3 regions of the Cytobacillus sp. OWB-43 genome follow, and region 3 is predicted to be linked to each of the others. Evidence: predicted binding sites of a transcription regulator. Region 3 holds the regulator's gene; each other region holds the start of a gene.
What was found. The regulator Rex, encoded in region 3, represses fermentation and respiration genes when NADH is low (regulators of the CRP and FNR family bind a similar motif). The targets are predictions, from matches to a motif close to TTGTGAAATATTTCACAA.

Region 1 (7,923 bases), on a different contig from region 3:
GCAAAGGATTGCGCAACAACGGCAGAGATCCCTGCTTTTTTTAACGCAAGAGGGGCCTGTTCTCTTGATGAGCCACAGCCGAAGTTGCTTCCTCCCACGATGATGTCACCTTGTTTTACTCTTGTGCGAAACTCAGGATCTAAATCTTCAAGGACATGATCGGCTAAGTCTTGTAAATTTAGTGTTTTAGTGTATTTTCCGGGTATAATCCGGTCAGTATCGATATTATCTCCGTATACATGTGTTTGACCTTTAATAATCAAGAAAATGCCTCCTTTAGTGTTGTAGGGTCAGTGATTTTTCCATTCAAGGCGGAGGCTGCAACAGTTGCTGGAGATGCTAAGTATACATTGGAGTGACGATTTCCCATTCTACCTTGAAAGTTACGATTTGTCGCCGAAATAACGTTTTCTCCGTTCCCTGGTACCCCTTGGTGCGTCCCAACACATGGCCCGCAGCCTGAAGATATGAAGGATGCACCTGCTGCAGTTAAGATCTCCACAGTCCCATCCTTTAGTGCATCTAGTAATACCTTTTGCGATGCGGGAGCAATGATTAGACGAACATCTGGATGAATACGCCTCCCTTTTAAAATCTCTGCTGCCACATGTAAATCTTGCAATCTGCCATTTGTGCAACTTCCGATAAAAGCCATTTGGATAGGTGTGTTAATGGCTTCAGCAATATCTCTTACATTGTCTGGAGAATGAGGGATGGAAATTTCAGGATTAATTTGGCTGACATTAAATAAAAACTCTTTTTCATACGCTGCATCCTCATCACCATATATATGATCAAAATTGTATGGAAGCTCTAATCCTGTAGTATCAACAAAACAAGCTTTAGCTCCCATTTCAATGGCCATATTGGAAAGAGTCATCCGGTCATCAAGTGAAAGTAATTCGACTGCAGGGCCTGTGAATTCGATTGCTTTATAGGTTGCACCTTCAATTCCTAACTGACCGACGATATATAAAATTAAGTCTTTAGCAGACACACCTCGTTGCAGCTTTCCATTCAAAGTGATCTTGAATGAAGCAGGTACTTTTAGCCAAGTTTGCCCTGTCAACATGACTCCTGCCAAATCGGTTGAACCCACACCTGTAGCAAAGGCACCCAATGCACCATATGTACAAGTATGGGAGTCCGCTCCTAAAAATAATTGACCTGGCTTCACATGATGATTTTCTACCATCAGCTGATGACATATGCCTTCACCGATATCGTAAAGCTTTATATTCTGAGCTTTCGCAAACTCTCTCATGAATGTATGAAGATTTGCGATTTTTTCGTTAGGCGCTGGTGCAGCATGGTCAATAATAAGGAAAACCTTTTTTGCATCCCATACCTTCCATCCACCCATATCCTGAAAGGCCTTAATTGTAAGAGGGGCAGTTGTGTCGGTAGCCATCACACCATCGACATTGACAATTGCAATTTCATTTTGCTTAACTTGTTTATTTGCATGTGCTGATACGATTTTTTCAATAATGGTTTGTCCCATAATGAATCATCCTCCTAATTTTTGATAACCCATCATAGCTGATAATTTTTCTGCTGACTGTATGGCTGCTTTTATAAATAACTGTTTATTATTATCTAGCCTTGCTGATAGCCCTGAGATAGAGAGTCCGCCAATTAGCTGCTGCTGGCTATTTAAAATGGGGGTGGAAATCGCAAATGCTCCGATAATTCGTTCATCCATGCTGAAGGCAAATCCCTGCTCCTGGAAAAGTAAGAGGTCTTTTTTTAATTCTGTTGTTTCATTCTTCGTCAATCCGGATCCTTCAATAACTTCTTCAATTAGTTCGTCTTTAGAAAAGGCAAGCAGCAGTTTACCTGAAGCCCCTTTATAAAGAGGGTAAGGAATGCCTAAGTTGATAAACTGTCGAATATCTTCCTTTCCCTCTAATTTCTCAATACATATTCTCGAAGCTCCTTGTATGATATTCAAACTTATTGTTTCTTTCGTAATCTCATTAAGCTCATTCATGATAGGCAGGGCCATTTTTCTTAAATCTAGATTTTCAGTAACAATCTGGGCGAAATGTATAAAAGGTAGACCAAGTCGGTAAGTATTCATAGCTGCATTTTTATTAATCAGTTCTTTTTTCATCAAAGAAGAGAGTAATCGAAAGACCGTTGTCCGATTCAGCCCTGTGCGTTTGACGATATCATTGAGTGAAAGCTCCGGTGTTCGTGTTGTGAAGCAATATAATAGTTCAATCGCTCTTTCAACAGATTGAACCGTTTCAGTTTCATTTGTTTTCAAATTTTAATCCCCTTATTACATATTATGAACAACATGTTCACGATACGAACATACAAACATCGTAAGGGAAGTATTAGGAGAAGTCAATACAATTATCAGATTTATTAAAATTTAAAATTAATTCAAAACTTTTTAATGAAATTCATTGACTTAAAAATTTAAATAGTGATAGAATTTATAAAAAATAGAACATGTTTCATAATATGGAACAATAGAAGGTGTCTGAATGGAATATCAACAAGTTTTAAGTGAGTACGCAATCAAATTTCAACTTCATAATGCATCAGAAGAAGTAAAACGGAGAGCGAAATTAATCATTCTTGATTCAATAACTGCCATTATCCATGGAAATCAGTCTTCACATATGCTCAAGCTACAAGAGGATATCAGTCAGAATGAAGCCAATAAAGGCTACGCAACTATTGTAGGCAGACAAGCTTCTATTAACCCTCAGATGGCAGCCTTTATTAATGGGATTGCAATGGTGAGTGAGGAGATGGATGAAGGTAATCCGATAGCAAAAGGGCATCCAAGTTGTCACTTCTTTCCTTCTTTATTGGCCTATGCTGAAACGAGTCACTGCAATGGAAGAAGTTTTTTAGAAAGCTTTATACTCGCCTATGAGATTGCAACTAGAGCAGGGGCAGCTATTACCTTGCGCGACGACATACATCCCCATGGAAATTGGGGAGTAATTGGGGCTATATTTGCTTTAGGTAAACTGAAAAACTATCATGCAAGTGATTACGAGCGAGGATTTTATTTAAGTAGCTCATTGCCTAATGTATCTTTATGGCAGCCTGTGTTAGAAGGTCATCGGTTACGGGATGTATACATTGGTTTGAACAATATGCATTCATTTTTAATTGACCATCTTATTACAGCTGGTTTTTCGAGCAGTCCTAACGCTATGAAGCAAATTTATGGTGATGGAATATTAGGAAAGCGTTTTCAAAGCGAAAAATTAACAGAAAATCTTGGCGTTGAATACTACTTGCTGAAAACTTATTTCAAATTTTATGACTTTTGTCGTTTTTGCCACTCTCCTATGGATGGAGTAATTAAACTATTAAAAATGGAAACAATCCTCCCTAAAGATGTGAAGAGAGTAGATATCTTTACCTATTCAATGGCAGCTAGGCTAAATAATCAAAATGTGAAAAATCCATATGCAGGCAAATTTTCTATACCTTATGCTGTGGCAAGCTTATTTTATCCAAAGGAAAGTCAGAACGAAGAGAGGCTCAATTTTACCAAGAAAGTATTTGTTCATGAGGATGTTAATATGACAAAATTGCTTCCTGACCAACGCGATTCACGTGTTGTACTTAAAATGGTAAATCAACAGCAATTTACGATGACTGTTAGTGGAGCTAGCGGAGATGCTCATGAGGTAGGACTTGAACAAAAAGTAATAGAAAAAAGCGAAAGAACTTTAGGAAAGGTTCTTAGCTGTCAGCGTGCAAAGGATCTTATAGAAAAAATTCTTTCTTTAGAAGAATTGGAAGATATATCAACAATCACAGAATTGCTGAGACCAGCTCATTAATTATTGCAAAATAAAAAATATTGTAAATAAATATGACATCTTAGTTGTCAATTTATTTTATAGTGTTACTATGATAATTAAATGAAACTAGTTTCACAATATGGAACAAATTGGAGGATTCAACATTATGTGGGATGCTGAGTTAGATGTAGTTGTAGCAGGGGCTGGTGGTTGCGGCTTGGTGGCTGCATTAGCAGCAGCTGAAAAAGGCTTAGAGGTAGGAGTTTTTGAAAAAACAGATTTTGTTTTGGGCAATACAGCTGCCAGTGCCGGAATGATTCCTGCAGCGAATACAAGATTTCAGAAAGAGGAAGGAATTTTTGAGACAGCAGAAGAGATGACAGAGGATATCTTAAGGAAAAATCATCATGAAAGTGACTATGATTTAACCTTAGCTTTATGTAAAGAATCGGGCCCATTAATTGAGTGGATGGCAGATACGTTGCAAATTCAGCTTTCACTTGTAAAAGAGTTTAAATATCCTGGTCAAAGGAATTTTCGAATGCATGCACCGCCCTCGAGATCAGGATTAGAACTAATAAAAAAGCTTAAACAAGCTGTTGCAAAGCGGGACAACATATACTTGCTATTAAAATCAGAGGTAAATGAATTAATAACAAATGAGAACAAAGAAGTCATTGGAATAGAAGTAAAAACAGATGATGGTGTCCAGCGAATTAAAGCAAAAAAAGTCATACTAGCAACAAATGGGTTTGGGGCAAATAAAGAAATGGTACGTAAATATATTCCTGAAATAGCAGATGCGCTCTATTTTGGTTATGAAGCAAATACAGGTGATGCTATTAGGATGGGCGAGAAAGTAGAGGCATCATTTGCCTCCTTAACAAGTTATCAAGGGCACTCTGCTGTTGCAAAATCACAAGGTATTTTAGTTACATGGGGAACGGTTATGATGGGTGGATTTATGGTCAATCAAAATGGTGAGCGATTTGGCGATGAATCTCATGGATACTCAGAATTCGCTGTGCAAGTATTAAGTCAGCCTGGCCAATGCGGATATATTATTTTCGATCAGCATATATACGATCAATTGATTAGTATTGAAGATTTTAACCAGCTTGTTGGGATGAAAGCTTTTAAAACAAGTGATTCGATTGATAAGTTAGCGAAGTTGTTAGGTTTGCCTGCAGAAAATCTACAAAAAACTTTCGAATCAGTTGATGTAGCTGTTGATGAAGGCAGAGATGCATATGGAAGAGCAGAATGGCCGAAGAAGCTTACCCCAACTTATTATGCGATCAAGGTATCGCCTGCTCTTTTTCATACACAAGGAGGTTTGCAAATAAATTCCAATGCACAGGTGATAAATAAGAATGGTAATTCTATTAGGAATTTATATGCAGGCGGAGGGGCAGCGGTTGGAATTTCAGGTAACCATTCTTATGGTTATATGTCAGGAAACGGCCTCTTAGCTGCATTAGGTTTCGGGAAAATTGCCGGAGACCATGCGGCACTATCAATTTTAAATGAAGGGATAGAAATATTATGACTAGACCATGGGAAGATATGTTGACTGAGGTAGATAGAATGGTAATTCAAAAAGGAGGATATGGAAAAAAGAGAGGATTAGGGAAAAAGCCTGCTCTTGTTATGATAGATATTCAACATAACTATGTAGGGGCAAACCTTCCGATAGCAGATCAGCTTGAAACATGGCCAAGTGGGGGAGGTGCAAAGGCATGGGAATCGATCGAGAAAATAAAGAAAATGAAAAAGCTGACAGATCAATTAAATATACCAACAATCTATACAAGGAATGTGCAGAAGAAAACCATCAATTTTGATTCATTTGCGGTTAAAGCTGAACGAGATAATTCTAAGTACATTGACGGAAGGCCTGAGGCACAAATTGTTTCTGAACTTGAGCCAGAAAGCAAGGATCTTGTTGTTGATAAAAGCTATGCAAGCGCCTTTTTTGGTACGCCACTGATTAGTTATCTAGTAAAAATGGGCGTCGATACATTGATTATTGTAGGTGGTTCGACGAGTGGATGTGTCCGTGCAACAGCCGTAGATGCAGTCACGCATAATTTCAATGTGGCTGTTGTGGAGGACTGTGTTTATGATCGGATCGAACTGTCTCATAAAGCCGGTCTACTTGATCTATGGATGAAGTATTGCGACGTATCACCGTCAGAAGAAATTTACGATTATCTAAAACAATTTTAAGAAGGAGGAGTTAAAGTTGAAGGTTAATCAACTGATTAAAAATGGGTTAGTCGTCTTCCCTAAAGAAGGAGTTAAGGCGGTTGATATCGGTGTCATAAATGGTAAAATTGCTGGTATTTATAATCAGAACACAGAGATAGAAGCTGATGAAGTAATTGATGCAAACCGTTTACATGTGTTCCCTGGAGTGATCGATGCCCACCAACATCTAGGAATCTATAACTCAATTGAAAAAGATTTTCTTGATACGAAACAGCATGCCGTTGGAGGTATTACAACGATTGTCAATTATGATCGGCAACCAGTTAGCTATTTAGATTTTTTTCCTAAAGTACAAGATATCGGTGAAAAACATAGTTATATTGACTTTACATATAGCTTAGGTATTTTGACAGAACAGCACATTGATGAGCTTGAAGAGACGGTTACACGTTTCGGGCTGACATCATTTAAGTTTTTTAGGAATTATGAACGACAATTAAATGATAAATTCAAAATATCCAATGGCATTAACTTATCTTCTTATGATTTAATGCGTCTTCTGGAGAAGTTTAAATCTATCTCTCCTAAACTGCTATTAGCGATTCATTGCGAGAATATGGATATTAATCGCAGTTTGATTAAGAAGTATAAAGAAGAAGGTGCGGAAGAAGGATTAAAAACATGGTCTCTTACAAGCCCTGGTTTTGCGGAAGCAGAATCATTACTAAGCACATTGTATATTAATTCCATTGTTGGTGGAAATGTTTTTATTGTGCATTTGACGTCAGGTGCTAGTATCGATGTGCTTGAAAAGATGCCTTGGCTACTTGAAAAAGGGGTAAAGGTAGAAACTTGTCCCCATTATTTGAACTTAACAGAAGAATCTTCAACTGGATTAAAAGCAAAAGTAGGTCCACCTATTCATGGTCAATACGATTCAGATCGTTTATGGGAGGGGCTTAAGGAAGGAATTGTGAATGCAATTGGAACAGACCATGTGCCTGGATCACTTGCAACCAAATTTTCTAAAGGGAATGGAGTATTTGAAGCAGAGTACGGATTCCCAAGTGCTGGTGCACTATTGCCAATGATGATTACTGAAGGTCATATAAAAAGAGGAATTCCGCTTGAAAGAATTGCTGATATCACTTCCTATCAAGTAGCTGAATCGTTTAATTTGGAAAATAAGGGGCGAATTGAAATAGGAGCAGATGCTGATTTCGCCATTGTGGATTTAGCTAAAGCCAAAACGATTTCGCCAGAAGTACTTCATTCGAATTCAGATTATTCTATATTTGATGGATTTGAGACCGTAGGATGGCCAGTGTATACCATCAGTAGAGGAGAAGTAATCGTAAACAATGGAATACCAACAAAGGAAAGTGGTAGAGGTAAATTCGTTAGAAGGTCCATTTAATGATAAAAGTGGGGGATGGAATTGAAAAAAATCGTTTTTCTTATGCTGGCGACGCTGTTCATATTGACAGGTTGTACTGGAGAAGCACAATCAGACGATGAGAATATTGTTAAAATCGGCGCACTTCATCCATTAAGCGGCGCATTGGCTAATGAAGGTCAGGAAATGCGTGATGCAGCAAGACTTGCAGTTGAAGAAATTAATGAAGCAGGCGGAATCGAGTCTTTAGGCGGTGCAAAGGTCGAATTAATAGAAGCTGATCATGAAGGTGCACCAGAAAAAGGGATGTCTGAAATTCAAAGGTTAGATCGTGAAAAAGTAGTTGGTGTTATTGGCGCTTATTCAAGTGGTGTTACATTACCTGCAACCCAAGAAGCTGAAAGAGCAGGAATCCCATTCGTTGTCGATATTGCTACAGTCGAAGAAGTTACAAAGAGAGGCTTTAAATACACCTTCAGAGTTCAGCCGCCAGCATCGACTATGGCAGCGAACTTTTTAGACTATTTTAATGTG
Region 2 (7,923 bases), on a different contig from region 3:
ATGTATCACGCCTTTCATTAATTGAGAATAAGTATCATCTTCAATTAATAATTTATCATAATCGAGAATGATTTTCAATACTAAAATAAACCTTTTTCAAATTTTTCCTATTTCTTCATCTCTCTTCATAGGAAACGCTTCTTCATATTTCGTTAATGCTTTTAATGCTTCTTCCTCAACTGGAATACGAATGGCTAAAATAAAGAAATTTAACAGAGTGAAAACCAGGGCAGTATAGTAAGCTTGAAACAATAGAGGCATAATAAGAAACTCCATTGCAACGACTGTATAGTTTGGGTGCTTTAGCCAACGGTATGGTCCTTTAGTTACCACTTTTGCTTTGGGTAAAACAATAATCTTTGTATTCCAGAACCTCCCTAAGGAAGATAACGCCCATATTCTTATCACTTGTGTGAGTATAAATAACGGCAGTAAATAATACCAATAAGGAGATAATCCTTTACCGAACACAATTACCTCAACTGTTAAAACAATAAAAAACAAACTATGTACCATAACGATTAGTGGATAATGACTTTGACCAAATTCAATGCCACCTCTTTTTTTCATCCAATCCTCATTGAATCTTGCGACGATTAACTCGATACACCGTTGAGAAATAACAAATAGAAGAAAATAAAAAAACATTTAATTCACCTCCATTTTAATAAAAGTAATTCCGAGCTAAAACCCGGCCCTAAGGCAGTTGCCAAACCTATATCATCCTTTTTTCCAAGGAGAAAAAACCTTCGCAAAACATATAATATTGTGCTTGATGACATATTGCCGAACTCCCTTAGAACGTCAAGTGAAGTGGCGGTCATCTCAGCAGGAATTTGTAAAGACGCTTGATAAGCATCAATCACTTTTTTTCCACCTGGATGAGCAATAAAATGTTGCAAATCGGTTATTTGTAATGAGAATTGATTTAAGAATGTCTGTACATTTGGCTTCAGCCAGCCTTCAATAATTGTGGGAATATCTCTTGAGAATATGACATATAAACCATCATCCTTTACGTCCCAACCCATTACATCAAGCGAATCCTTTTTTGTCGTTGATTGTGTCCCGTATATATGGGGGATGGCAGGCAATTTCTGATATTTTTGATAACCACTTTCATCACCAGCGATTAATGCACAGGCAACACCATCAGCAAATAAAGAAGTACCAACAAGATTACTCTTAGAGCGATCATTTCTTTGAAAAGTTAAACTGCATAATTCAATTGTTAATACTAAAACCTTTGCTTTTGGATAAGCTAAGCAATATTCATAAGCCCTTGATAAACCCGATGCACCACCTGCACAGCCTAAGCCCCATATTGGGATCCTTTTTGTTTGCTCAGAAAAGGGTAATAGATTCATTATTCTTGCCTCAAGCGATGGTGTAGCTAAACCTGAGCTAGTAATCGTAAAAATCGCATCTATCTCTTGATACTTAATAGGTTGATTTAGAAACTCCCTCGTTGTTAAACACTTTTCAATCGCCTCACACCCAAGTTTTACTCCCGTTTCAATGAAGGCATCATTTTTATCAGCAAAGCTATGGTCCTCTTTAAACCAATCTAGTTCTTTGGCAAAATGACGTTTTTCAATTTGTCCGTTTTGGAATACTTTTAATAAACGATCGATATCTTTGAAAGATTGCCCAAATAAGTGGCGTGCAAATGCTACCACTTCATTTTGAGTAATTTCATTTGATGGGGGTACTTCTGAGATAGATAAAATAGCTGGCATAAGGAACTCCCTTTCTGTCTATGTACGGGTATTTTTTCCTTAATAAGGATATTTATGCATTGATTGGTTTTTAATCTTTCTCGTTCATTTTTTGCATAAAAAAAAGCCGAATGAGTTATCTCATTCGGCTCAGAAAGATGTGTTTTGAAGGAGTTGCTGTGCCCTTTTATCATATCTTAAAGTGGCTCTCTTGGCATTACGCAAACTTTACCAATTATATTTGCTTATTTATTGCCTTGCTTATGCACATCAATGATAATCGTTTTATCAATGATTTGACCACAGACACGACAAACTCCTTGTTCTTTATATAGCGTTTTACAATAATCACAATAATATTGCTGCATTTGCTCACATCCAATATCTCTAATAGATTATTTTATGTAAGCTATGATGAATGTGCTTCTATTATGAAGCTTTTTTCAACTGAGATTTTGTTTCATTTTTTGGTTTATAAGAGACAAAGTAAGCTAGGCCAACAAACACAGCCCCTCCAACTACATTACCTAAAAAGGCAGGTATGATATTGCCAATGAAATCTACCCAAGTAAACGAACCTGCAAAAATCGCAGCTGGAATAACGAACATGTTGGCAACAACGTGCTGGAATCCAATCGCAACAAATGCCATAACCGGGAACCAAATAGCCAAAATTTTACCTGCAAAATCATGAGCACCATAAGCTAACCAAACAGCTAGGCATACGAGCCAGTTACAACCAATCGCTGAAACAAATGTTTGTAAGAATGTATCATCAATTTTTGCACCAGCAATCGCTACTGTTTTATCAAGGTATGGACCTGTCTCTGTTAATCCAACGACATGTCCAAAGAAATAAGCAACAAACAGTGCCCCTACAAAATTGGATAATAACACCCAAAACCAATTATTCAATAATTGCCCAAGACTAATTCTCTTTGAGAACAAAGCACTCGCAACTGACATCATGTTACCTGTAATTAATTCAGCCCCAGCCAATACTACTAATACAAGGCCTAAAGGGAAAACTGCTGCACCTAAAAACGATCCGAAACTTCCCCACTCTGCCGGTAAATTCCCAATAACACGAATGTCTAATAAAAATCCTAGTGCAATAAATGCCCCACCTAAAAAGCCTAAAACCAACAGCGACAAAAGTGGTATTTTCGTTTTTGCAACACCTGTTGCAATCGTCTGTTCCATAATTTCTTGCGGTTTACTAAATCCCATTCTAACTACCCCCTAAATAAAAAAGGCAGCACTCAGACATCCCTTACTTTTGTAAAGGATTTCAAAGAATGCTGCCTAACCCTTCTGCAATCCCCTACAGAAGTATCAGTCATCATATTTATATTGTTTGTAAAAAGAAATAAAACAGTGCTTGCCTTACTTCCATTTACCCATTGCAAACTATATGCTACCAAAAAACAAAAAATTTTACTAGACTATTTTTTATTTTTTTCGTGTAGCGAAGTATTTCTTTTTATAATAGGATTCGTTCAGGATAAGTATATATATTCATGTTGCCATTACGAATAAATCCAACAGTCGTAATTCCTAATTCCTCTGCTGAGCGCAAAGCAAACTCTGTTGGTGCAGATTTTGAGAGAATCATTTCACAACCAATTTTTGCTACCTTTAAAAGTATTTCTGAGGAGATTCTTCCTGTGAAAACAATAATCTTCCCTTTCATGCTGATGCCCTCTCTTAAACTATAACCATATATCTTATCAAGCGCATTATGCCTACCAATATCCATTCTGCTTAATAATATCCCATTTTTGTCACAAAGCGCAGCGCTATGTACACCACCTGTTTGTTTAAATGTAGTCGCAGACGCTTGTAATTGTTCCATTAACTGATTACATTCATTGACAGTTAATCGAATATTAACATCTTCCATTTTCTTAGCTGTTAATGCATCATTAACAAAAACAAAGCCTTGTCTACTCATACCACAACAAGAAGTAATATATCTTTTATTTTGGAAGTTTTGTATATAAGGATTTGTACGATCTGTTGTAACATGAACGAACCCTTCCTTTTCTTGTACCCATATATCTTTAATATGCTTGTAAGATCTTATGATACCTTCTGATGCAAGATAACCTATCACCATGTCCTCAATATATTCTGGTGTACATACCATTGTGACTAGCTCTTCTCCATTCAGCTTAACCGTTACTGCATATTCGGTAACAATGGTATCTTCCATTTTTTCAACTTTATTTCCAGTCACTCGTATGATTTTACGACTCGTTTCCACTTGCTTCATCTTTTCTCCTCTTTCTATGAATCTATGATATTTTTATCGAATACAAATACAGATATCGCCATATTCTCTTCCACTTTAATATCAGAAAACAAATGTAACAGCGTCGCACCGACCAATTCTTCCATTCCTTCTGGCGTACCTTCTGCATATACATCTTGAATCATTTTTGTTCTTGCTGAATGCACCATTTCTTTGCCATCTTCTGTACGAGAAATAAATTGTTCTGTCGGTGTGAGATTACCGTATAAAGTCGAAACGGCCATATTCTCTACAAACACTGTGTGGATTTTCTCCGGTCCCTTACCAAATAAGTCTTTTCTTAATTTACGAATGATATCATTAAACTCATGCACCATTTTTGACATCTTCTTTACCCCTTTATATAAGATTCTGTCTCAATTGTATAATCATAGTACATGCTTAAAAAAAATGAAAGGGGCTGCAAATAGGAAAAAAATTGCACGATGATTGCTTCACTGTTTCACAATACCAAAATTACCCTATTGGACTGTAATCGTTATAAGATTAAATTCATTATTGTTAAATTTAATTTTTAGCGCTATAATAACTAGTGGAATTGTTGGAGGGGTAATATTTTCATGTTGTCTCTCTATCAATGGTACTTTCTACATACTAAAAATGGTATGGATTGGTATAATAGCAAGCGTTGTTATTTAACTATTCCACCATGGATTATGCTCGCTTTTTGAAAGCGGTATAGTACATGGTGGTTTTTTTATTGGTTTAAGCAGAAACACTCACTTTATTCTCTTTAAACCATTGTTTGATCAAGTGTAAGGGGGAAACAAAATTGACTTCCAATGTAAACATTACAATTAATGGTGTGGATTATGAGGGGCATGAGGGGCAAACCATTCTCCAAATCATTAATCAAAATCAAATTGAACATCCACAGATTTGTTATTTACCAGAGGTTGACCCAATACAAACATGTGACACATGTATTGTAGAAGTAAATGGTCAACTTTTGCGCTCATGCTCGACTGTAGCAGAAAGTGGTATGAGTGTTAGCTTAAGCTCCAACCGTGCCAAAGAGGCACAAACAGAAGCAATGGACCGTATTTTAGAAAACCATTTACTGTATTGTACAGTTTGTGATAATAATAACGGCAACTGTAAAGTCCATAATACAGCTGAATTATTAGAGATTGAGCATCAAAAGTATCCTTATACGCCTAAAGAAGATAAATCGGCTGTCGATATGTCGCATCCTTTCTATCGTTATGATCCAAATCAATGTATTGCCTGTGGACAATGTGTTGAGATTTGTCAAAGTCTACAAGTAAATGAAACACTTTCAATTGATTGGGAAAGAGAAAGACCAAGAGTTATTTGGGACCAAGGTGTATCCATTGATGAATCGTCATGTGTTTCATGCGGACAATGTGTAACGGTTTGTCCATGTAATGCCTTAATGGAAAAATCAATGCTCGGTAATGCAGGTTTCATGACAAAGATTGATGATGAGATCATGACACCAATGATTGACCTTGTAAAAGAAGTAGAACCGAACTATGGCACGATTTTTGCTGTATCAGAAGTTGAAGCTGCGATGCGTGAAGAAAGAATCGAAAAAACAAAAACCGTTTGTACTTTCTGTGGTGTAGGTTGTTCGTTTGAAGTATGGACAAAAGACCGTGAAATTTTGAAAGTGCAACCAAGCCACGATGCACCAGTAAATGCAATTTCCACTTGTGTCAAAGGTAAATTCGGTTGGGATTTTGTTAATTCTGAAGAGAGAATTACAAAACCATTGATTAGAAAAGAAGGTCGCTTTGTAGAAGCTAGTTGGAACGAGGCATTAGACCTTGTAGCTAGTAAACTAGGAAGTATTAAAGAAGAATTCGGCAAAGATTCAATTGGCTTTATTTCTTCTTCAAAAATTACAAATGAAGATAGCTATTCATTACAAAAATTAGCTAGACAAGTATTTGAAACGAATAATATCGATAACTGCTCTCGTTATTGCCAATCACCAGCCACTGATGGCTTATTCAGAACTGTAGGTATGGGCGGTGACGCTGGAACCATTAAAGATATTGCTGAAGCAGGTCTTGTCATTATTGTTGGTGCAAACCCAGCAGAGGGTCACCCTGTTCTTGCTACACGTGTAAAAAGAGCCCATAAATACCACGGTCAAAAGTTAATTGTCGCAGACTTGCGTAAAAATGAGATGGCTGAACGTTCTGATATATTTATAAGTCCGAAACAAGGAACAGACCAAGTTTGGTTAATGGCTGTAACCAAATACATGATCGATCAAGGTTGGCATGATGCTGAATTTATTAAGGAAAATGTCAATTACTTCGATGATTTTAATGAAGTTTTAGAGAAATATACGTTAGCATATGCTGAAGAAACGACTGGTTTATCACAATCACAAATCATCGAAATTGCCGAAATGATTCGTGATGCTGACGGTACTTGTGTCCTTTGGGGTATGGGCGTTACGCAAAATACTGGTGGTTCTGATACTTCAGCTGCTATTTCTAACCTGTTATTAGCAACAGGTAACTATCGTCGCCCAGGTGCTGGAGCTTATCCATTGCGTGGACATAACAATGTACAAGGTGCATGTGATATGGGTACCTTACCTACTTGGTTACCAGGCTATCAACATATTACCGATGATATCGCTCGTGCGAAGTTTGAGAAAGCTTACGGAGTTGAAATCTCAGGTACACCAGGTTTAGATAATATTCAAATGTTACAAGCGATTGAAAAAGATGAAATGAAAGCAATGTACCTTGTTGGTGAAGACATGGCACTTGTTGATTCGGACGCGAACCATGTAGATAAAGTACTTTCTAGTCTTGACTTCTTTGTTGTTCAGGATATATTCTTCTCTCGCACAGCTCAATACGCTGACGTTATTTTACCTGCCGCACCATCACTAGAAAAAACAGGTACATTTACAAATACTGAGCGTCGTGTACAAAGATTGTACCAAGCGTTACCAACATTAGGAGACTCTAAACCTGACTGGTGGATTATTCAAGAAGTAGCTAATCGCCTAGGGGCAAATTGGACATATACACACCCTAGTGAAATCTTTGCTGAAATGGCGAGTCTTGCACCACTATTCTCTCAAGCAAGCTATGATGTACTAGAAGGTTGGGGTAGCTTCTTATGGGGAAGTCTTGATGGAGCAAGCACACCATTGTTATATGAAGATGGTTTTAACTTCCCAGACAAAAAAGCGCGTTTCGCCTTATCTGATTGGGCAGAACCTGCATATTTCCCTGAAGAATATGACCTCCATATTAATAATGGGCGTATGCTTGAACACTTCCATGAAGGAAATATGACCAATAAGTCAAGAGGCCTGACTGCAAAAGTACCAGATGTATTTGTGGAAGTATCAGAAGAACTAGCACAAGAAAGAAAACTTTCAGATGGCTCGACAGTAAGACTCGTCTCTCCATTTGGTGCAGTTAAATTGAATGTTCTAATTACAGACCGAGTGAAGAAAAACGAACTGTACTTACCAATGAATTCAGTTGATAAGGATTCTGCTATCAATTTCTTAACTGGTCCTTTATATGATAAACGAACGCGTACACCGGCTTATAAACAAACGAAAGTTCGTATGGAAATTTTAAATAACAAAGCCGGCGACAAACCATTACCAAAAACGAACCCGCGTAATAAAAAACGCAATCCACAAAACGGTGTGGAAGTTCAACGTAAATGGAATCGCGAAGGGTATGTTCATTTAACAGATCAATAAAGATTGGAGAGGTGATTCATTATGGCAGCGCCTATTACTGAAATTCATCGTGAGAGAAATGAAGCACTTGAACAAGAGCAAAAGCTTAACGAATTAAAATCATTACTCACTGAAAATGATCAAGCAGTACAAAGTATCATGGCTCTTATTGGCGAATTACAACAAGCAGGTATGCTTGA
Region 3 (7,923 bases):
CTAATACTGCTTCCATTTTATCTGTATCTGTTACCATGTAAGCTGAGCTGTATCCACGGTCGAATTGCATACCTTCAACGATATCCATTTCTGTTGTGAATCCTTTAGATTCTTCGATTGTGATAACACCGTCGTTACCTACACGTTCCATAGCTTCAGCGATTAATTGTCCAACTTCTTCGTCAGCAGCAGAGATGGATGCTACTTGCGCAATAGACTCTTTGCCTTCGATTGGTTTAGAGATCGCTTGTAGCTCTTCAACTGCTGTAGCAACCGCTTTTTCGATCCCTTTACGGATACCCATTGGGTTTGCACCAGCTGTTACGTTTTTCAAACCTTCGCGGATCATTGCTTGCGCTAGAACCGTTGCAGTTGTTGTACCGTCACCAGCTACGTCGTTTGTTTTACTTGCTACTTCAGCAACTAGTTTCGCACCCATGTTTTCAAATGCATCTTCTAGTTCGATTTCTTTAGCAATTGTTACACCATCATTTGTAATTAATGGAGAACCGAATTTCTTCTCAAGAACCACGTTACGTCCTTTAGGTCCAAGAGTTACTTTTACTGCATCTGCAAGTGTATCCACACCACGAAGCATCGCGCGGCGAGCGTCTTCACTAAATTTAATATCTTTAGCCATTATTAAGTACCTCCTCTAATAGTTAAAAATCTTTATAATAAGTATATAGCTGTTTTTTTATTAACCGATCACAGCAAGAATGTCGTTTTCACGTAAAATTAAGTATTCTGTACCTTCGTATTTCACTTCTGTTCCTGCATATTTTGAGAAGATAATAAGGTCGCCTTCTGCAACTTCTAATGCTACACGTTCACCATTTTCTAGTACACGTCCAGTACCTACTGCTACGACTTTACCTTCTTGAGGCTTTTCTTTCGCGCTATCTGGTAGTACGATACCGCTTGCAGTTTTTTCTTCCGTTTCAACAAGCTCGATAATAATTCGATCACCTAGTGGCTTCAACAAGTGAAACAACCTCCTCAATTCATTCAAAAATTATTTTATTAGCACTCGTTAGTCTTGAGTGCTAACACAATTATTATATTAATCAAAACTACTCTTTTTTGCAAGTAAGAACCTTGCAATTTTGCAAAAAAAAATGCGAACCTCTCCATTCTATACAACTTCTATTTGTTTTATGCACTTCATAAGGATGTACTATTTGAAACTAATAGTGTTTAACAGGTAAAATAAATATTAGTGTAACTTCTTTAAGAATAGGAGACTAGCCATTGAAAAAAGAGTATTGGTTTATCATTATGATTTATATAGCCATGCAATTATCAGCCATCGTTGGCGTTCCTGCCATTCTTTTTCTAGGTAATATGTTAGGATACAGCTTTGATGAGGTTGCAAAAATTGCACCGCCACTCTGGATTGTCATTAGTTTTACAATTACCCTTCTCTTAACTTTGTGGTTTTTACGGAAAGAAAGCAAAGAGATGTCAATGAGGAATCAAGCACCATTATCGACTTCTATCGGGTGGGCGATTGCAGGTATTCCGCTAGCATTTATTGCTCAAACCGTTGCAGCGAATATTGAATTAATGCTCGGCATTGATATGGGGTCAGATAATACGCAGCAAATTATGTCATTAATTGAAACGTCTGCTCTTGTGATTATTGTTGTTTCCATTATTGGGCCGATTTTAGAAGAGATCATTTTCAGGAAAATCATTTTTGGTTCCTTGCATAAACGATTGAACTTCTTTTTATCAGCACTGATTAGTTCATTAATTTTCTCTCTCGCCCATGGGGAAATTGAGCACTTACTTCTTTATGCAGCGATGGGCTTTACGTTCGCGTTTTTATATGTAAAAACCAATCGTATTCTCGTACCGATCATTGCTCATGTAGCGATGAATACCTTTGTCGTTGTGATTCAATTGAATATGGATAAGCTAGAAAAATATATGACAGACTTAGAAATGGTACAAATGATTTTTAGCAGATTAGGATGATGTTAGATGAGAACACCTTTGTTCACAGGGATTATCTCCCTTCTTTTTGGATTTGTATTTATTTATTTTGCAATTATTAACCTTCAAAACGGTGGAGGTTGGGGATTTTTAACGATCTTCATTTTGATTTTTGCCACTTTTGATATTGGTGGCGGGATTAAATTAATCGCTATGCATTATCGTATGAAAAAGAAAGAGGATAAAAAATAGAGCTGACTCCATGCGGGTCAGCTCCTTTTTTATGATGGATAGTGTTTTAAGAAGTATACTAATGATTGCAATTCGACCGCCAAATCAATATGATGGATGCGAATATGGGAAGGAACCGTTAACCGCGCTGGCGTAAAGTTCAAGATTCCCTTTACATGACTTTTAACGATTCGATCCGTAATTGGTTGTGCCGCATGAGACGGTACAGTCAAAATGACAACTTGAATATGGTGCTCATCAATCAACTTTTCTAGGTCATCTAAATGACGAACAGGTACCTCGCCTACAGACGTGCCAACCCTACTTTCTGAAACATCAAATGCCACTTCAATCTTTGTATTATTATTTTTTAAAAAATTATAATTTAAAAACGCTGTACCTAGATTCCCTACACCAATTAACGCTACCTTTGTCACTTCATCTTGATCGAGTGTCTTACGGAAAAATCCTAATAAGTAATTTACGTTATATCCGTAACCTTTTTTCCCTAAAGCACCGAAATAGGAGAAATCTCGTCGAATTGTTGCAGAATCTACTTTCACCGCTTCACTTAATTCTGCTGAAGAAACTCGCTGCTTTCCTGATGCGTGTAAATTTTTCAAAAAACGATAATACAAAGGCAATCGCTTAGCCGTTGCTTGAGGGATTTTCGTTGATTCATTGGACATAGGCTCCACTCCATTCCATTTACTTAAGCCCTTCTAAAATCACCGTTTTTACCACCGGTTTTCTCTACTAAATATGTTGGTCCTATTACCATGCCTTTATCTACTGCTTTGCACATATCATATACCGTTAAAGCGGTAGCTGTAGCAGCTGTCAACGCTTCCATTTCTACTCCGGTATGCCCATTAGTTTTCACTGTACAATCAATATGTAACACATACTGATCCTCTACCTCTTCCCAATTGAAAGATATATCAATACCGGTTAAGGCAAGTGGATGACACATCGGGATGATATCAGATGTCTTTTTCGCAGCCATAATACCTGCCACTTGAGCAACAGCCAGCACATCTCCCTTTTTCATTGTGCCATCAGTAATCTTCTGATAGATTTCTTGATTTAGCTCAATACTACTATGAGCAATTGCTGTACGGGCAGTTTGTGGTTTTTCACTCACATCCACCATCTTCGCTCTGCCTTCTTCATTAAAATGTGTAAATTCAGCCATTCATAACACCTCACATGAAAATGATACACTATTTTGATTCATCTGTGTAATGTAGTTTTTTATATATTCTATCCAAATAGTGACTTTATTGCCGAACCTCACCTGATTAAGGTACACTATCACTATAACAGAGGTGAAATATAATGATATTATTACAGGTTAATCAGCTTTCGAAAAGTTTTGTGGCTGATCCTATATTAATGAATATAAAGCTTGAAGTACAAACGAGAGACCGCATTGCATTAGTTGGACGTAATGGTGCGGGAAAATCAACTCTTTTAAAAATTATTGCTGGACATATGTCCTATGATTCCGGTGAAATTATTCAATCGAAAGAAACCAAAATCGGTTATCTTGCACAAAATACAGGACTAGAATCTGAGCTATCTATTTGGGACGAAATGCTTACCGTGTTTGATTATTTGCGCAAACAAGAGAAGGAACTGCGCTTACTAGAAACACAGATGGGCGATGCAACACTCATCGAAAACGGTGAAGCTTACGATAAAATTTTAAAAACCTATGATCAAATGCAAGTCAACTTTAAAGAACAAGGTGGCTATCAATACGAGGCAGACATTCGTTCTGTACTACATGGCCTTAATTTTCAATCGTTTAGCTATGATACAAAAATTTCTGCATTAAGCGGGGGGCAAAGGACGCGACTTGCACTTGCGAAATTATTGTTAACCAAACCTGATTTACTGATTTTAGATGAGCCGACCAACCATTTAGATATTGAAACATTGTCATGGCTAGAGCAGTATCTTAGTGGTTATGATGGTGCTATTTTAATTGTCTCACATGACCGCTATTTCTTAGATAAAGTCGTCAACCAGGTATATGAACTATCACGTAACCATATTAAAAAATACGTTGGTAACTACAGCAAATATCTTGACCAAAAAGCAGCGAATTATGAACGTGACTTGAAAATGTATGAAAAACAACAAGAAGAAATTGCGAAACTAGAAGACTTTGTTCAACGCAACCTTGCCCGTGCTTCGACAACAAAGCGTGCACAAAGCCGGCGCAAGCAGCTTGAGAAGATGGAGCGAATGGATCGCCCCCAAGGGGATGAGAAATCAGCGACATTCGGCTTTCAAATTGATCGTCAATCAGGCAATGATGTGCTAACCGCTGACTCTTTAGCAATTGGCTATCAAGAAGAAAAGATCAGTGATCACATTTCATTTCGCATGTCTCGAGGCGATTCCATTGCTTTAGTAGGTCCCAATGGTATTGGAAAGTCGACTTTATTGAAGACCCTTGTAGACAAGCTACCTGCTTTAGGTGGCACGTTTCAATATGGCTCAAATATCCGCATTGGCTATTACGACCAACAGCAAGCTGATTTGAGTTCAAATAAAACCGTATTAAACGAGCTCTGGGATGATTACCCCCTCATGCCTGAAAAAGATGTCCGTACCGTGTTAGGTAACTTCCTCTTCTCTGGAGATGATGTCTTGAAAATTGTCTCTACATTGAGTGGTGGAGAAAAAGCACGATTAGCACTAGCTAAGTTGATGTTGCAAAGAGCAAATGTCCTCATACTAGATGAGCCGACTAACCATTTAGACCTTGATAGTAAAGAAATTCTTGAAAATGCACTTATTGATTTTCCAGGTACGCTCCTCTTTGTCTCTCATGACCGCTATTTTATTAATAGGATCGCAACAAAGGTGATTGAGTTATCAACAAGTGGAGCAACGGAATTTTTAGGGGATTATGATTACTATGTGGATAAAAAGGCGGAAATTGAAGAAATAGAGCTTTTTGAATCAGCAGACCTGCCACAAGAAAGTATCACTAAACCAGAAAAGCAAAGTTATCAACAAGATAAAGAAGCGAAGAAACTAGAAAGACAACGAAAAAGAAGGCTGACAGAAATTGAACAGTTAATCGAAGAGTTAGAAGCGCAAATTGAAACTTACGATGAACAACTCTGTGACCCTGAAATCTTCCAGGACCACGAGAAAGTCCTCGAGATTACAACTAAAAATGAGGCTATAAAAGCACAACTCGAGCAGTTACTTGAAGAATGGAGCGAATTGGGAGATTTAATGTAATTAAACGTAGCTGGGGATAATTTAATTATCCCCAGCTTTTCTTTCTACAAGTAAATTGTCCACATTTTTATTCACAGCACAAACGGATTAACAATAGGTGAAACAACACTTTTCCACATTATCCACAATTTTTATGATACTTATCAACAAAAACTCTGAAAATTTTAATATTATCCACAATATGATATGCCACCCATACTATACTTGATATTGTGAATAACTTTGTGTCATCACTAAAAATAAAAAGACTAGTGAATAGATGATCATGATTCACTAGTCTTCATTATTATTGTTGAAACTGTATATCTAACCCTGGGTTTGCATTCATACTCATATCTGAGAACATCCCTTTTTCGAACATAATTGCCCCTACTGCAGCAATCATCGCTGCATTATCTGTGCATAAATGTAATGGCGGAATGACTAAGTCTATCTCTTCCTTATTCTTAAAGGTCTCTGTTAATGCTTCACGAAGTCCTTTATTTGCTGCAACGCCACCTGCTAATAGTAGTTGTTTCACATCATATGCCTCTACTGCTTTTAAGGTCTTGGTCACTAATACCTCAATGACGCTTTCTTGAAAGCTCGCTGCTAAATCCTCTGGTAAGATGGTCTCTCCACGTTGTTCAGCATTATGCACTGTGTTGATAACGGCAGACTTCAATCCACTGAAACTAAAATCAAAGGAGCCTTCTTCTAGCCACGCACGAGGAAGCTTAATTGTCGCTTCTCCTTCATGGGCAAGGCGATCAATATGTGGCCCACCTGGATATGGCATATTTAGAACTCGCGCTACTTTATCATATGCTTCTCCAGCAGCATCATCACGTGTTTCGCCAATAACTTCAAAATCACCATGTGCTTTCATATAAACGAGCTCTGTATGGCCCCCGGAAACGACTAATGCAAGCGCCGGGAAAGTCATTTCTTTAATTAAGCGATTGGCATAAATATGCCCTGCTATATGGTGCACCCCAATAAGTGGCTTTTGATGAGCAAAGGCAATCGCCTTCGCTGCATTTACACCGACAAGTAAGGCACCCACTAACCCTGGACCTTCTGTCACAGCAATTGCATCGATATCGTTCATCGTCATACTCGCTTTATTTAACGCTTCTTCTAACACAATGGTCATTTGTTCTACATGATGCCTTGAAGCGATTTCTGGTACAACCCCGCCAAACCTTTTATGACTTTCAATTTGAGAAGCGACAACATTAGCGATGATCTCTCTACCATTTTTAATGATGGCTACTGCTGTTTCATCACAGCTTGTTTCTATCCCTAATATATATTGATCTTTTTTCATTTTATATTCACCCACATTACTAAAGCATCTTCATGATTATCCGAATAATAATTTTTTCTAATTCCGCCTTCTTGAAAACCTAGCTTGCTATACAACCGTCTTGCTATCATGTTACTCACCCTTACTTCTAGGGTCATTTTAAGGGCACCCATTTCTTTTACAACATCCATCAGCTGGACCATTAACGCCTCGCCAAGTTTCTTCCCTCTATATCTGGGTAGTATCGCTACATTTGTTACATGGGCCTCGTCTGTAACCACCCATGCCCCACCGTATCCTATCAATTCTTCTCCGTCTTCTAATACAACGTAGACCGAGAATTGGTTCAATGTCATTTCATTATAAAAGGCCTCTCTACTCCAAGGTGAAGAAAAAGATGCCTGTTCTACTTTTAATACTTCATCAATATCATCTTCGTTCATTAACCGAAACGTTAATTTACTGGTCATTGGAGCTTGCTCCCTTTCGAAGCTTCAATCCATTTTGCCTCTGCCTCAGCAAGACGGATATAATTAGGGACAAAATTGTGGATATCAACAGCTTCCTTATCTCTACCTAAAATGGCCAATTCAGAAGGACGAGGATTTTGTTCAGTTAAACGTGCAAAATATGCCCGATCCCCTAAGTCTGCTTTAATTTGTTCCTTGTGTATGGATAAATCATTACCGACAAATAAAACCGGTTCTTCTCTATTTAATAAACGTTGCGTCCAATTAACGGTCAACGTTAGATGATCCGATGCTAGATCTAATAACCGACTCTCTTGAAATTGATATAAACCAGTATAAATCTGACCTCTTCTCGCATCAAATAACGGTGAAATGACACCGTTAAAATAACTACCTGCACTTGCTGCCAAAACAGCTAGACTCGATACGCCTGAAAGAGGTATATTCAACGTCCAAGCTAATGTTTTAGCTATGGTTACACCAATTCTTACCCCCGTATATGAACCGGGTCCTTCTGCGACAACAATCTTTTCTATATCTTGTGGCAACGTATCGCAATCCTTTAAAAGCATTTCTATCGCGGGCATTACACGAACTGAGTGATTCTTTTTGATATTCGTGATATATTCCCCTATAATTTTGTCGTCATCTACTAGAGCGATCCCTAGTGTATAATTTGACGTGTCTATAGCTAATATTTTCATTTTACTAACTCCTCACACAGCTTCACAT

Region 1: U9M49_RS04225 (flavocytochrome c) is a predicted target of Rex. The motif match lies at 3,903-3,920, and genes of this name have one in related genera.
Region 2: U9M49_RS06940 (formate/nitrite transporter family protein) is a predicted target of Rex. The motif match lies at 2,998-3,015, and genes of this name have one in related genera.

Annotation. Positions count from the first base shown of each region.
Region 1 is NZ_JAYEFF010000001.1:846,491-854,413, reverse strand. It holds gene U9M49_RS04245 (3-isopropylmalate dehydratase small subunit) at 1-263, opposite strand, end outside; gene U9M49_RS04240 (3-isopropylmalate dehydratase large subunit) at 260-1,504, opposite strand; gene U9M49_RS04235 (IclR family transcriptional regulator) at 1,511-2,272, opposite strand; gene U9M49_RS04230 (MmgE/PrpD family protein) at 2,499-3,821, shown strand; gene U9M49_RS04225 (flavocytochrome c) at 3,949-5,331, shown strand; gene U9M49_RS04220 (isochorismatase family protein) at 5,328-6,011, shown strand; gene U9M49_RS04215 (dihydroorotase) at 6,028-7,410, shown strand; gene U9M49_RS04210 (ABC transporter substrate-binding protein) at 7,432-7,923, shown strand, end outside.
Region 2 is NZ_JAYEFF010000001.1:1,426,611-1,434,533, forward strand. It holds gene U9M49_RS06920 (hypothetical protein) at 1-78, opposite strand, end outside; gene U9M49_RS06925 (isoprenylcysteine carboxyl methyltransferase family protein) at 97-648, opposite strand; gene U9M49_RS06930 (type III polyketide synthase) at 654-1,739, opposite strand; gene U9M49_RS06935 (hypothetical protein) at 1,964-2,086, opposite strand; gene U9M49_RS06940 (formate/nitrite transporter family protein) at 2,148-2,948, opposite strand; gene fdhD (formate dehydrogenase accessory sulfurtransferase FdhD) at 3,202-3,993, opposite strand; gene U9M49_RS06950 (DUF2294 domain-containing protein) at 4,008-4,358, opposite strand; gene fdhF (formate dehydrogenase subunit alpha) at 4,805-7,744, shown strand; gene U9M49_RS06960 (DUF1641 domain-containing protein) at 7,766-7,923, shown strand, end outside.
Region 3 is NZ_JAYEFF010000009.1:107,860-115,782, forward strand. It holds gene groL (chaperonin GroEL) at 1-640, opposite strand, end outside; gene groES (co-chaperone GroES) at 701-985, opposite strand; gene U9M49_RS21390 (type II CAAX endopeptidase family protein) at 1,252-1,980, shown strand; gene U9M49_RS21395 (DUF4305 domain-containing protein) at 1,987-2,190, shown strand; gene U9M49_RS21400 (redox-sensing transcriptional repressor Rex) at 2,220-2,858, opposite strand; gene moaC (cyclic pyranopterin monophosphate synthase MoaC) at 2,882-3,364, opposite strand; gene U9M49_RS21410 (ABC-F family ATP-binding cassette domain-containing protein) at 3,508-5,433, shown strand; gene tsaD (tRNA (adenosine(37)-N6)-threonylcarbamoyltransferase complex transferase subunit TsaD) at 5,720-6,742, opposite strand; gene rimI (ribosomal protein S18-alanine N-acetyltransferase) at 6,739-7,191, opposite strand; gene tsaB (tRNA (adenosine(37)-N6)-threonylcarbamoyltransferase complex dimerization subunit type 1 TsaB) at 7,188-7,895, opposite strand; gene tsaE (tRNA (adenosine(37)-N6)-threonylcarbamoyltransferase complex ATPase subunit type 1 TsaE) at 7,892-7,923, opposite strand, start outside.